Regions from separate parts of the Embleya sp. NPDC020630 genome, predicted to be linked through region 2. Evidence: predicted binding sites of a transcription regulator. Region 2 holds the regulator's gene; the other holds the start of a gene.
The links. Region 2 encodes HspR, which represses chaperone genes until heat shock. Its sites were predicted from a motif close to TTGAGNNNNNNNNNCTCAA; they were not measured.
Positions count from the first base shown of each region.

Region 1: the regulator HspR is predicted to act here: its motif matches at 4,169-4,187, upstream of lon (endopeptidase La).

Region 1 is NZ_JBIRUB010000005.1:342,137-349,180, forward strand. Features, by position in the region: gene ACH4XV_RS20315 (MFS transporter) at 1-940, opposite strand, end outside; gene ACH4XV_RS20320 (hypothetical protein) at 1,126-1,479, shown strand; gene ACH4XV_RS20325 (dual OB domain-containing protein) at 1,641-2,330, shown strand; gene ACH4XV_RS20330 (DUF488 family protein) at 2,341-2,931, shown strand; gene ACH4XV_RS20335 (DUF488 family protein) at 2,928-3,365, shown strand; gene ACH4XV_RS20340 (dihydrofolate reductase family protein) at 3,446-4,054, shown strand; gene lon (endopeptidase La) at 4,221-6,638, shown strand; gene ACH4XV_RS20350 (hypothetical protein) at 6,903-7,044, shown strand, end outside.
Region 2 is NZ_JBIRUB010000026.1:75,920-82,963, forward strand. Features, by position in the region: gene ACH4XV_RS42675 (hypothetical protein) at 1-11, opposite strand, end outside; gene ACH4XV_RS42680 (hypothetical protein) at 8-1,054, opposite strand; gene dnaK (molecular chaperone DnaK) at 1,404-3,251, shown strand; gene grpE (nucleotide exchange factor GrpE) at 3,248-3,841, shown strand; gene dnaJ (molecular chaperone DnaJ) at 3,963-5,135, shown strand; gene ACH4XV_RS42700 (heat shock protein transcriptional repressor HspR) at 5,137-5,607, shown strand; gene ACH4XV_RS42705 (TIGR03767 family metallophosphoesterase) at 5,747-7,044, shown strand, end outside.

The sequences.
Region 1 (7,044 bases), on a different contig from region 2:
GCACGCCCGCGTCCCACCGGCCCAGGACCGGGAAGAGCGCGGTGGCCGAGGCGATCAGCGCGGCGCAGCCGGCGAAGGTGGCGCGCAGCCGGCGGGCCAGGGTCGCGCCCGCGACGAAGTTCCCGACGATGCCGGCCACGCCGAAGGCCAGCAGGTACAGGCCGATCCGGCCGCGGTCGACGTGGGTGACCTCCTCGAGGAAGGGCGTCACGTAGGTGTAGGCCCCGAAGTGCGCGATCACCACGAGGGCGGTGGCGGCGAGGCCGATCCGCACGTCGGCGCCGCGAAGCAGGCCGCGCAGTACCCGGGCCCGGGTCACGGTCGTCGCGGGCAGCGGGGGCAGCAGGACGAGCAGCGCGATCGACACGGCCAGCGCGAGAGCGCCCATGACCACGGACGAGGCCCGCCAGCCGAGGTGTTCGCCGAGTTGGGTACCGGCGGGCAGGCCGAGTACGGATCCGGCCGGCACCGCGGCGAAGATGACGGCGGTCGCCGTACCCACCGCCTCGGGCCGTACCAGCCGGGGCGCCAGGCCCGCCCCGATCGACCAGAAGCCGCCGATGGTGACCCCGACCAGCGCACGCGCCACCAGCACCACCCAGAACGCCGGCGCGAGCGCGGCCAGGAAGTTGGCCACCGCGAGCAGCACGATCAGCGCGACGAGCATGCTTCGCCGATCCAGCCGCCCGGTGGACACCGTCACCAGCGGCGCACAGATCGCGGCCAGGAACCCGGGCACGGTCATCAACCACCCGGCCGTCCCGTCGGAGACCCCGAAGTCGTCCCCGATCGGCGTCAACAACCCGATCGGCAAAATCTCGGTCGTCACGATCGCGAAGATCCCGAGGAACAGACACACAACGGCGGGCCGGTACTGTCGCGGCGGCGTGGGCTCCGGCGACGCGGCCGCACGTTCGTCGACTCGGGCGATGACGGACATGGGTGTCCCTTTCGGCGATGTGGGGGGAGCCCCGGAAGCCGGGGCGTATCCAGTACAGCCACCCCCACCACCCCGGGTCTGGCGGAAACCCGCCCTCAACGCCGAGCCGTCACCCGCCCGAAGCCCGATCGGCCCACGTGGGCCCGCCGTTCCGGCCGCCGGACCCGATTTCGTAGGTTGACCCCATGACTTCTTCGGTTCTTGTACTCGGCATCGACCCGCACATCGTCCCCGGCACCAACGGCGCCGCCCTACTCGCAACCCTGGAGGCGGAGTTGGCCCGATTCGCCGACCACGGCATCCACGCATCCATGACCGTGTTCGGCCCCGACGAGACCGCCGAGCCCACGATCGTCGCCGCCCTGACCGAGCGCGCCTGGAACGTGGTCCTGATCGGCGGCGGCATCCGCAAGTCGGAAGACCTCCTCCCACTCTTCGAACAGACCGTCAACCTCGTCCGCACCCACGCCCCCGGCGCAGCCATAGCGTTCAACACCACCGCGGACACCATCGTCGAAGCCGCCCGCCGCCACCTCTGACCCGCCCCGTTCGACGGCCCCGATCGCGGACGGTGCGCCCGAAGTGCGCCGACAGTACGCCGAGTTCGTGCCCGCTAGAAGAGCGGGCGAGGCTTGTGCTTCCGTCATGGGCTTCGAGACGATCCGTACAACCGACAATCCGTTCGGATCGGGGGACGAACGTGGAACGGACGAACAAGACGCTCGTATGTTTGGCGAATTCCCGCAAGCATTCGGCCCGGTGCGTGGCGGGCATCGTGGACGGCGGCTCGGGGGAGTGGATACGCCCGGTCGGCGACCGCCCGAAACACGAAGTCTCCGAGCGCGAACGACGGTACCCGGACGGCACCGAACCGAATGTCCTCGATGTCGTCTCGGTGTCGCTGCTTCGACCTCAGCCGTACCGGTTCCAGACCGAGAACTGGCTCCTGGACCCCGACTGCCGTTGGCGAAGGACCGGCAGGATCGGGTGGAGTGAATTGCTGATGCTGGAGCAGCGCCCCGACACGCTGTGGATCAACGGGTCCCATACCTTCCACGGCACCAATGATTGCGTCCCGACCGAAAAGACGGTCGCCCTGCGGGACTCGCTCAAACTGATACGCGTCACCGACCTGACGTTACGGGTGAACACTCCCAGAGCGAGGTTCGGAGATCCGAGCAAGGCCCTGAGCGCCTGCTTCTCCCACGCCGGGTACCCGTATATATTACGGGTGACCGATCCCACGTATGAGCAGAAATATCTGATCCGGCCGGAAGGCACCCACAAATTGGGCGAATCCTTCCTCACGATAAGTCTCGGAGAACCATTCGGAGATCATTCCTACAAATTAGTGGCAGCCATCATCGAACGAGCGCGGATCCAAGTGTAGGCGGCAAGCTGTGACAGCCAATAAACTATTCACCGTCGGCCACTCCACGCACAGCATCTCAGGTTTTCTGAGCCTGCTGCAAAAGCATGGAGTCACGGCGGTCGCCGATGTGCGGTCGATGCCGGTCAGCCGATTCACGCCCCAGTTCAACCGCTACGCCGTCGAGCGCAGCCTGCGCGAAAGCGATATCAAGTACGTCTTCCTGGGAAAAGAGCTCGGTGCCCGCGCCGACGACCCCGCCTGCTATGTCGACGGGCGAGTGCAATACAACCTGCTCGCCCGGACCCCGGATTTCGTCAACGGCATCGAACGTCTGCGGAAGGGTTCGCAGAGCGAGCGAATCGCCGTCATGTGCGCTGAACAGGAGCCGCTCGACTGCCATCGTTGTGTGCTCGTCGCACGAGTGCTCGACGAGCACGGGATCACCGTCCAACACATTCACGGTGACGGGCACGTCGAGGACCATGCTTCGACGATGCGACGCCTGATGGCCAAATTCGGACTGGATCGGGAGGATCTCTTCCGGACCGCGGCCATGCGCCTCCAGGAAGCTCTCGACCGTCAGGAGCGACGGATCGCGTATGTCAACGAGGAAAAATGAAACTCTACACGATCGGGTTCACGAAGAAATCCGCCGAGAAGTTCTTCGGACTATTGCGTGGAGCCGAAGTGACGGCGTTGGTCGATGTTCGACTCAACAACGTCTCGCAGCTGTCGGGTTTCGCCAAGCGTGATGATCTGAGGTACTTCCTGGGCGAGCTCTGCGGCGCGCGTTACAGCCATCGCACCGAGTTGGCGCCGACCCAGGAGATGCTCGACGCCTACAAGAAGCAAGGTGTCGGCTGGGCGGCCTACGAGGAACTTTTCCTCGAGTTGATGAGGGCTCGCCGGATCGAGGACGTCGTCCCACGGGAAGCGCTCGACAACGCGGTCCTGCTCTGCAGCGAGGAAACCGCGCACCACTGCCATCGCCGACTGGTCGCGGAGTACCTCGCACGGCATTGGGACGACCTCACGATCGAGCACCTGGCCTGAGCGGCGCACGAGGGTTCCGGTGTGGCGATGAGTTTTCGGCGGTGGTGGGGTCTACCCGTTGACGACATAGGGAGCACACCATGCGCAAGATCATCGTTTGTACGTTCCTGACGCTCGACGGCGTCATGCAGGCGCCGGGTGGTCCGGACGAGGACGCGGAGAGCGGCTTCGAGCACGGCGGCTGGCAGAAGCCGGTGGCCGACGAGGAGGTCGGCGCGGGCATCGCCGAATGGTACGAGGACTCCGACGCGATGCTGCTGGGCCGCAAGACGTACGACATCTTCGCGTCGTACTGGCCGACCGCCGGTCCCGACAACCCGTTCACCGAGCGGATGAACAGCATGCGCAAGTACGTGGCGTCTCGGACCCTGACGTCCGTCGAGTGGCGGAACTCCACGCTGTTGGAGGGCGACACCGCCGATGCCGTCCGCGCGTTGAAGGCATCCGAGGGCGGCAACATCAACGTCGTCGGCAGCGGCGACCTCGCCCAGACGCTCATGCGGCACGACCTCGTCGACGAGTACCGGCTGACCATCCACCCGGTGATCATCGGCACCGGTAAGCGGCTGTTCGCCGACGGAGCGATCCCCACCGCGCTGGAGCCGGTCAGCGTCTCGACGACCAAGGGTGGCACCGTCCTCGGCATCTACCGACCGAAGGGCAAGCCCACCTACGACAGCTACCAGTAGGTCACAGACCGCCTCCGCCGCGTCGAACCTCGCCGGCGTCCGAGGCGCAGCGCGACTTCGCCCAGGGCGAACAGGGATCGAGGAGGGTGGGGAACAAAGAGGGGCTCGTGTTTCTTGAGTCGGTACAGCGCAAGTTTTTCGACTGTGGCCACTGAAGGGGCATGACATGAGCGAGACCATCGGGACCCTGACCCTGCCGGTTCTTCCGCTGGACGACGTCGTCGTCCTCCCCGGCATGGTGGTCCCGCTCGAACTCGACGACGCGGAGACCCGTGCCGCCGTGGATGCCGCGCGGGCCGCCGCGGGGCGGTCCACCGGGCCCGGCGTCCGTAGTGAGAGCAAGGCGCGGGTGCTGCTTGTTCCGCGTGACGACGGGCAGTACCCGGCGGTGGGCACGCTCGGCGTGATCGAGCAGGTCGGCCGGCTGCCCGGGGGTGAGTCGGTCGTGGTGGTGCGCGGCGAGGGCCGGGTGCGGATCGGCAGCGGCACCACCGGCCCCGGCGCGGCGCTGTGGGTCGAGGCGACCCGGGTGCCGGACGTCGAGGCCGACGAACGCACCCTGGAGCTGGCCCGGGAGTACAAGGCCCTGGTCACCACCGTGCTCGGCAAGCGCGGTGCGTGGCAGGTGGTGGACCACGTCCAGGCTCTGGAGGACGCCGGCGACCTGGCGGACAACTCCGGCTACGCCCCCTACCTGAGCCTGCAGCAGAAGATCGAGGTGCTCCAGACGATCGACGTCCAGGAGCGGCTGACCAAGGTGGTCGGCTGGACCCGGGACCACCTCGCCGAGCTGGACGTGGCCGAGACGATCCGCAAGGACGTCCAGGAGGGCATGGACAAGCAGCAGCGCGAGTTCCTGCTCAAGCAGCAGTTGGCCGCGGTGCGCAAGGAGCTGAACGAGCTCAACGGCACCCCGGACAGCGAGGAGGAGGACTACCGGGCGCGGGTCGAGGCCGCGAACCTGCCGGAGAAGGTCCTGGAGGCCGCGCTCAAGGAGGTCGACAAGCTGGAGCACGCCTCCGACGCGTCGCCCGAGGGCGGCTGGATCCGGACCTGGCTGGACACGGTCCTGGAGATTCCCTGGAACGAGCGCAGCGAGGACGCGTACGACGTCGCCGAGGCGCGCGCGATCCTGGACGCGGACCACTCCGGTCTGGACGACGTCAAGGAGCGCATCGTCGAATACCTGGCGGTCCGCAAGCGCCGCGAGGAGCGCGGCTTGGGCGTGGTCGGCGGCCGGCGCTCCGGCGCGGTGCTCGCCCTGGTCGGCCCGCCCGGAGTCGGCAAGACCTCGCTCGGCGAGTCGGTGGCCCGCGCGATGGGCCGCTCGTTCGTCCGGGTCGCCCTCGGCGGCGTCCGCGACGAGGCCGAGATCCGCGGCCACCGCCGCACCTACGTCGGCGCGCTGCCGGGCCGGATCGTCCGGGCGATCAAGGAGGCGGGCAGCATGAACCCCGTCGTCCTGCTCGACGAGATCGACAAGGTCGGCTCGGACTACCGCGGCGACCCGACCGCGGCGCTGCTCGAAGTGCTCGACCCGGCCCAGAACCACACCTTCCGCGACCACTACCTGGAGGTCGAACTCGACCTGTCCGACGTGGTGTTCCTGGCCACCGCCAACGTCCTGGAGACCATCCCCGAGCCGCTGCTCGACCGGATGGAGCTGGTCCGCCTGGACGGGTACACCGAGGACGAGAAGGTCGTCATCGCCCGGGACCACCTGATCAAGCGTCAGTTGGACAAGGCGGGCCTGGACGCCACCGAGGTGTCCTTCACCGAGGACGCGCTGCGGCTGCTCGCGGGCGAGTACACCCGTGAGGCGGGCGTTCGCACCCTGGAGCGTTCGATCGCCCGCGTGCTGCGCAAGGTCGCGGCCCGGCAGGCGCTCGACGCCGCGTCGCACCCGCTGCCGATCACGGTGGACGCGGGCGACCTGCGCGACTACCTCGGCCGGCCCCGGCACACCCCGGAGTCGCTGCTGAGCAAGGCCGAACAGCGCACGGCGGTGCCGGGCGTGGCCACCGGCCTGGCGGTCACCGGCGCGGGCGGCGACGTGCTCTACATCGAGGCCTCGCTCGCGGATGCCGAGACCGGCGGTACCGGATTGACCCTGACCGGCCAACTCGGCGACGTGATGAAGGAGTCGGCCCAGATCGCGCTGTCCTACCTGCGCTCGCGCGGGGCGGAGCTGGAGGTGCCGGTGGGCGACCTCAAGGACCGCGGCGTGCACATCCACGTCCCGGCCGGAGCGGTCCCCAAGGACGGCCCGAGCGCCGGTGTCACGATGACCACCGCGCTGGTGTCGCTGTTGACCGGGCGGCCGGTCCGCTCCGACGTGGCGATGACCGGTGAAGTCTCGCTCACCGGCCGGGTGTTGCCGATCGGCGGCGTGAAGCAGAAGCTGCTCGCCGCGGAACGCGCCGGTGTGACCACGGTGTTGATCCCCAAGCGCAACGAGGCCGACCTGGACGACGTGCCCGAGGAGATCCTGAGCCGGCTCACGGTCCACGCGGTCGCCGACGTCCGCGAGGTCCTGCACCTGGCCCTCGAACCCGCCAACGCCGAGCACGCAGTGGCTGCCTGATCCTCCGTCAGGTTCCCACGATCCGCCGCACGAGCCGTCCGAAGGGGCGGCTCGTGCGGCATTTTCCGGCCACACGAGGACAACCCGGTTGGCGCCGAATCTCGATTCGATCACGCGGCGGAATCTTCGTTTGGTTGCTGTCAGTATTCGCGCATGTCATATGGAACGGGTGGGGGCCCGGGGTGGGGAAACGGTTCGTACGTTCCGCCACAACCCGGGTTTCCGCCGCAACCTCAGCCGCAACTTCCCTGGTATCGACGCACGGTGTGGATCGTCGTGCTGCTGATCGTGTTCGCCCCGGTGGGCATCTTCCTGATGTGGAAGTACACGAACTGGCAGCGCCCCCTGAAGATCGGTGTGGCGATCGTCGCGGGTGTGTTCTTCCTGGCCGCCGCGACGGGTTCGT
Region 2 (7,044 bases):
CCCCCGCTCACAGCTTCTGCCCGACGATCGCCGCCACGGTCGGGCCGTACTGGCGCGCCAACGTGTTGCCCTTGACCGGGTTGCCCTGCGAGTCCTCCAGCTGTGCGGACAGCGTGAGCCAGACCCGGAAGCCGTTCTTGGAGATCTGCACCGTGCGGTTGTCCCGGAACGCCCCGTCCACGCCGATCTTGTCGGCCGGGATGTCGTCGTACTGATCGGGGAACTGCTTGGACGTGCGCTCCTGGCTGGTTTTCTCTTTCGCGAAGGAAACCTTCTCGTCGGCCAACGTCTTGTATCCGTACGAGGTGATGCTGATCGAGGCCGGGTAGTCCGAGGACTGGAGGTTCGGCAGGTCGAACGTGATCTCGCACTCGTTGTCGTTGACGTTGTTGCCGAACATGTTCGAGATGCGACCCATGCGGCTCTTGCGCTCGCGGATCGTGGCGTCGGGGATCGCCGTCTTGATCTCTGCGTCCGTCAGCAGGTCGCAGGCCTTGGGCCAGGTCTTCGGATCGACCGTGATGCCGGTGATCTTCGGCCCGGTGATCGGCGGCAGCGCCGTCGGGATCTTCAGCTCGTTGGACATGTCGGCCTTCTTCGGCGCGACCGCAGCGCTGTTGCTCGGCGCGGCCGTCTTGCCGACCACGATCGGCGCCGGCTTGCTCGCCTCGGCCGCCGGGTCCTTCTTCTCCGTCGGGTCGTCGAAGCCGACCATGGCGACGATCACGGACGCGACGATGGCGCCGGTGATACCGGCGATCCAGGTGCCGATCACCTTGCGGCTGCGCGCCCCCCGCGGCGGACGGCCGTTTGCGTCGAGCTGGATCGGGTTCTGTGCGTACTGCTGGTAGTGGCCGTACTCGCTGTACTGCGGGTACGGGTATCCGCCGGTCTCCTGGAAGCCGCCGGGCTGCCCCTGCTGCTGCGGATAACCTCCCGGCTGCTGCGGATAACCGTCCGGCGGCGGTGGGTAACCCCCCTGCGGCGGTCCGGACTGGCCCGGCGGGCCGGGCGGCATCGGAGGTACGGGCGGATAGCCCTGACCATCGCTCATGGGGGTCCCCCTGGGATCTCGGATTTCGCCCGCCGTCGGCGCGGCAGGCAGCAGGCGCGCGAACATGCTGCCATGTGCACCCGGAGGCCGCAGAGGTCAAGGGTGTCGTTTGTGGCGACATTCACCTAGATAAGTCTCCCGAGGCGCACAACGTTTCGATGACGCCAAGCGTCCGAGACGTTCGGCGGCGTGACATCGCATGGACATGGTCGACGCGCGGAACCCGCCCCCTCACAGCCTCCGAGGCACTAAAGTTGAGCGAGGAATACTCAAGCGATTTGACCCGTTGAACCGGGCAGCTCATGCTTGAGTGACAAGCGCTCAACTCTTCCCATGGAGGAACCGAATCATGGCACGTGCGGTCGGTATCGACCTCGGTACGACGAACTCCGTCGTCAGCGTTCTGGAAGGCGGCGAGTCGACCGTCATCACCAACGCGGAGGGGTCGCGGACCACACCGTCCGTGGTTGCCTTCGCGAAGAACGGTGAAGTCCTGGTCGGCGAGGTGGCCAAGCGCCAGGCCGTCACCAACGTCGACCGGACCATCCGGTCCGTCAAGCGCCACATGGGGACCACCTGGTCCGTGGCGATCGACGACAAGAAGTACACCGCGCAGGAGATCAGCTCCCGCATCCTGATGAAGCTCAAGCGCGACGCCGAGGCCTACCTGGGCGAGAAGGTCACCGACGCGGTCATCACCGTGCCGGCGTACTTCAACGACGCCGAGCGCCAGGCCACGAAGGAGGCCGGCGAGATCGCCGGTCTGAACGTGCTGCGCATCGTCAACGAGCCCACCGCGGCCGCGCTGGCGTACGGCCTGGACAAGGCCGACGAGCAGACCATCCTCGTCTTCGACCTCGGCGGTGGCACGTTCGACGTGTCGCTCCTGGAGATCGGCGACGGCGTGGTCGAGGTCAAGGCCACCAACGGCGACAACCACCTCGGCGGCGACGACTGGGACCAGCGGGTCATGGACCACCTGGTCAAGCAGTTCCAGAACGCCCACGGCGTGGACCTGTCCAAGGACAAGATGGCCCTCCAGCGCCTGCGCGAGGCGGCGGAGAAGGCCAAGATCGAGCTGTCCTCCTCGATGGAGACCTCGATCAACCTGCCCTACATCACCGCCTCGGCCGAGGGCCCGCTGCACCTGGACGAGAAGCTCACCCGGGCCCAGTTCCAGCAGCTGACCCAGGACCTGCTCGACCGCACCAAGGTGCCGTTCCAGAAGGTCATCGAGGACGCGGGCATCCCGCTCTCGGCGATCGACCACATCGTCCTGGTCGGCGGCTCGACCCGGATGCCGGCCGTCGCCGACGTCGTGCGCGAGCTGACCGGCGGCAAGGAGCCCAACAAGGGCGTCAACCCGGATGAGGTCGTGGCCGTCGGCGCCGCGCTCCAGGCCGGTGTGCTCAAGGGCGAGGTCAAGGACGTCCTGCTGCTCGACGTCACCCCGCTGTCCCTCGGTATCGAGACCAAGGGCGGCATCATGACCAAGCTGATCGAGCGCAACACCACGATCCCGACCAAGCGTTCGGAGATCTTCACCACGGCCGAGGACAACCAGCCGTCGGTGCAGATCCAGGTGTTCCAGGGTGAGCGCGAGATCGCCGCGTACAACAAGAAGCTCGGCATGTTCGAGCTGACCGGCCTGCCGCCGGCCCCGCGCGGGCTGCCGCAGATCGAGGTCACCTTCGACATCGACGCCAACGGCATCGTGCACGTGTCCGCCAAGGACCTGGGCACGGGCAAGGAGCAGTCGATGACCATCACCGGCGGCTCGGGCCTGCCGAAGGACGACATCGACCGCATGATGCGCGAGGCCGAGGCGCACGCGGAGGAGGACCACCAGCGTCGCGAGGCCGCGGAGACCCGCAACCAGGCCGAGCAACTGGTTTACACCACCGAGAAGTTCATCAAGGACAACAGCGACAAGGTCCCGGCCGACGTGAAGACCGAGGTCGAGACGTCGCTGACCGAGCTGAAGGACGCGCTCAAGGGCGAGGACCTGGCCGCCATCCGCGACGCCGCGGAGAAGGTCAGCACCACGAGCCAGAAGCTGGGCACCGCGATGTACGCGAACGCCCAGCCGGGCACCGAGGGCGCGGCCGGCGCGGGTGACGCCTCGGCCAACACCGCCGACGACGACGTCGTGGACGCCGAGATCGTCGACGAGGACCGCAAGGGCGGTGCTGCGTGACCGAAGGGAACGGCTCGAACCACGGCGCCGTCCCGGGCGACGCCCAAGAAACCGAGTCGAAGCCGGAAACCGGGACCGCCGCCACCGCGGCGGCCCCGGCCCCCGGGGCGGCCGAACTCGCCGAGCTGCGCAACCAACTCGGCGAGCGCACGGCCGATCTCCAGCGGCTTCAGGCGGAGTACGCGAACTACCGCAAGCGGGTCGAGCGGGACCGCAACGTGGCGGGCGAGTCGGCCGCCATCAAGGTGCTGAGCGAACTGCTGCCGGTGCTCGACGACATCGGTCGGGCCCGGGACCACGGCGAACTGGCGGGCGGCTTCAAGTCGGTCGCCGAGTCGCTGGAGTCGATCGTGGCCAAGATGGGGCTGCAGAGCTTCGGTTCGAAGGGCGACCCGTTCGACCCGACGGTGCACGAGGCGCTGCTGCATTCGTACGCGACCGATGTCACCGAACCCACGTGTGTGGAGATCCTGCAGCCCGGTTATCAAGTGGGCGAGCGGATCATCCGTCCGGCACGGGTGGCGGTCGCGGAACCCACGGCGGAGGCCGAGGGCGGTCCGGAGGAGTCGGGCGAAGCGGCCGGCAGCTGAACCGTCACCGGGAACGAGACGACGAGAAGCGGAGAGGAGGGACGCCGATGCGCGGGTGGTGTGAATCCGGAAACGGGCGCTCGGAGCACGAGGGCACCCCGACCCGATCGGCGAGGGGCGCATGAGTACGAAGGACTACCTGGAGAAGGACTACTACAAGGTGCTCGGCGTCCCCAAGGACGCCGGCACCGCCGAGATCAAGAAGGCGTATCGCAAGCTCGCCGTCGAGTTCCACCCGGACAAGAACAAGGGTGACACGAAGGCCGAGGAGCGCTTCAAGGAGATCTCGGAGGCCTACGACGTACTGGCCGACGACAAGCGGCGCAAGGAATACGACGAGGCCCGGACCCTGTTCGGCAGCGGCGGCGGCTTCCGCGGCGCCGGCGGCGGACAGTCCGGCACCGGCGGCTTCCCGTTCGACCTCGGCGACATCTTCGGCGGCCAGCAGGGCGGCGCGGGCAACACCGGCGGCCTGGGCGACATCTTCGGCGGTCTGTTCGGCGGCGGTCGCCAGACCGGGCGCCAGCAGCCCCGGCGCGGTACCGACGTGGAGTCCGAGGTCACCCTCGGCTTCGCCGACGCGGTCGACGGCGCGACCGTGCCGATCCGGCTGACCAGTTCGGAGCCGTGTCGGCACTGCAACGGCACGGGCGCGGCCGCGGGCACCACCCCGCGGATGTGCCCGACCTGCGCGGGCTCCGGCAACGTCAGCCGGCCGCAGGGCGGTTTCGGCTTCTCCGAGCCGTGCCGCGACTGCAAGGGCCGCGGGCTGCTCGTGGACGACCCGTGCATCGTGTGCAACGGCAGTGGCCGGGCCAAGAGTTCGCGCACGATGCAGGTCCGGATCCCGGCCGGGGTCCAGGACGGGCAGCGCATCCGGCTCAAGGGCAAGGGCGCGCCCGGCGAGCGCGGCGGCCCGGCCGGCGATCTGTACGTCGTGGTGCACGTCAAGGCCCACGCCGTCTTCGGACGCAAGGGCGACAACCTCACGGTCACGGTGCCGGTCACCTTCCCGGAGGCCGCGCTCGGGGCGGACGTCACCGTACCCACCCTCGGCGGCATCCCGGTCACGCTCAAGCTCCCTGCGGGCACGGGCAACGGCCGCACGCTGCGGGTGCGCGGACGCGGGGCGGCACGCAAGGACGGCACTCGGGGCGACCTCCTGGTCACCATCGAGGTGACGGTCCCTCAGCAGCTGAACGACAAGGCGCGCGAAGCGCTGGAGGCATTCCGCGAGGCGACCGTCGCGCACGATCCCCGAGCCGATCTGTTGGACGCGGCGAAGGGGGCATGACATGCGACCGGGCGGCTTGGGTGGTGGCGGTATCGGCGGTGGGCACGGCTTCGAGATCGACGAGACCTCTCCGGTCTACGTGATCTCGGTCGCCGCCCAGCTGTCCGGCCTGCACCCGCAGACGTTGCGACAGTACGACCGCCTCGGCCTGGTCTCGCCGGACCGTACGCCGGGCCGGGGGCGGCGCTATTCCGCCCGCGACATCGTGCAGTTGCGCGAGGTGCAGCGGCTCTCCCAGGAGGCCGGCATCAACCTCGCCGGGATCAAGCGGATCCTGGAACTGGAGAACCAGGTGCTCGCGCTGCGCATGCGCGTGGCCGAGATGGAGCACGCGCTGCACGAGGCGACGGACGCGAGCGCCCGGCGCGAGGCGGCCGTACACGCGTCCTACCGGCGCGATCTGGTCCCGGTCCGGCCGCAGGCGGGCACCGCGCTCGTGGTGTGGAAGCCGCGGCGCGGGCGCTCGGACTGACGGCCGCGACGACGTCGAGGAGGCGGTGCGGCTCCGGCCGTGCCCCCTCCTCGACGTTTTTCACGCGGTCTCGATGCTTCTTCGACGCAGCCTCGACGCTTCCTTGATGCGGCTCGCTACGCGTCAGTAGGGTCGCCGCATGAAGCCGAATCGTCGGGACGTCCTGAAGTACTCGGCCGCGAGCGCGGCACTGCTCGGAGTGGCCGCGTGCTCCGACGACGACAAGGACAAGCCCGACGGGAAGTCGAGCGACGCGCCCAAGTCGGGCGCGCCCAAGCCGGCCGGCGCGGCCGGCACCACGCTGGAGCGCACCCTGCTGCTCGGCCCGCCCGGACCGGGCGGCTACCGCAAGATCGTCGCCGGACCCGGTGAACCGCACCTGCTGCGCAGCGAGTTGGTGCCCGGCGGCGGCTCGGGCGACAAGGCGAAGCGGCGTTCCCTGGTCGCGTTCACCCAGTTGACCGACATCCACATCCAGGATTCGCAGTCGACCGCGCGCGTGGACTTCCTCGACCGACACAGCGACAAGGACCAGCCGTTCGCCAAGCTGCTGCCCTTCCAGTCGGCGTACCGCCCGCAGGAGGTGCTGACCGCGCAGATCGCCGAGGCGATGGTGCAGTCGCTCAACCGGATCGGCAAGGGCCCGGCCCTGGGCGCGCCGCTGGCCTTCACGATCTGCACCGGCGACAACACCGACAACATCCAGTTCAACGAGCTGCGCTGGTACATCGACGTGCTCGACGGCGGCAAGAAGGTCACGCCCGACTCGGGCGACCGCAACAGGTACGAGGGCCCGATGGACGCGGTGGCGTACCACGAGCGCTACTGGCACCCCGACGGCACGCCGCCCGGGCAGAAGGACGACGTGCCGCGCGCCCAGTACGGCTATCCCACCGTGCCGGGCCTGCTGGACGCGTGCCGGCGGCCGTTCGAGGCGACCGGTCTGAAGACCCCCTGGTACAGCGCCTACGGCAACCACGACGGCCTGGTGCAGGGCAACCTGCCGGTCAGCGAACTGCTGAGCAGGGTCGCGGTCGGCGACGAGAAGGTGCTCGACATATCCCCCGGGCAGACCGTGGTCACCCTGGCCCTCGGACTGCAGAGCGGCAAGCCGGACGCGCTGGCGGCGCTGTTGGCCGGCCCCAAGCGCAAGGTCACCGCCGACCCGGATCGTCGCCTCGTGGACCGCGCGGAGACGATCAAGGAGCACTTCAACACCACCGGCCTGCCCAAGGGCCACGGCTTCACCCAGCAGAACCTGGACACCAAGACCGCGTACTACACCTTCGACCAGGGTCCGGTGCGCTGCCTGGTCCTGGACACGGTGAACTCGTACGGCTCGGACTCGGGATGCCTGGACCCGACCCAGTTCGCCTGGCTGGAGGACCAGCTGGCCAAGGGCAGTTCGAGCCATCTCGACGAGCAGGGCAAGGTGGT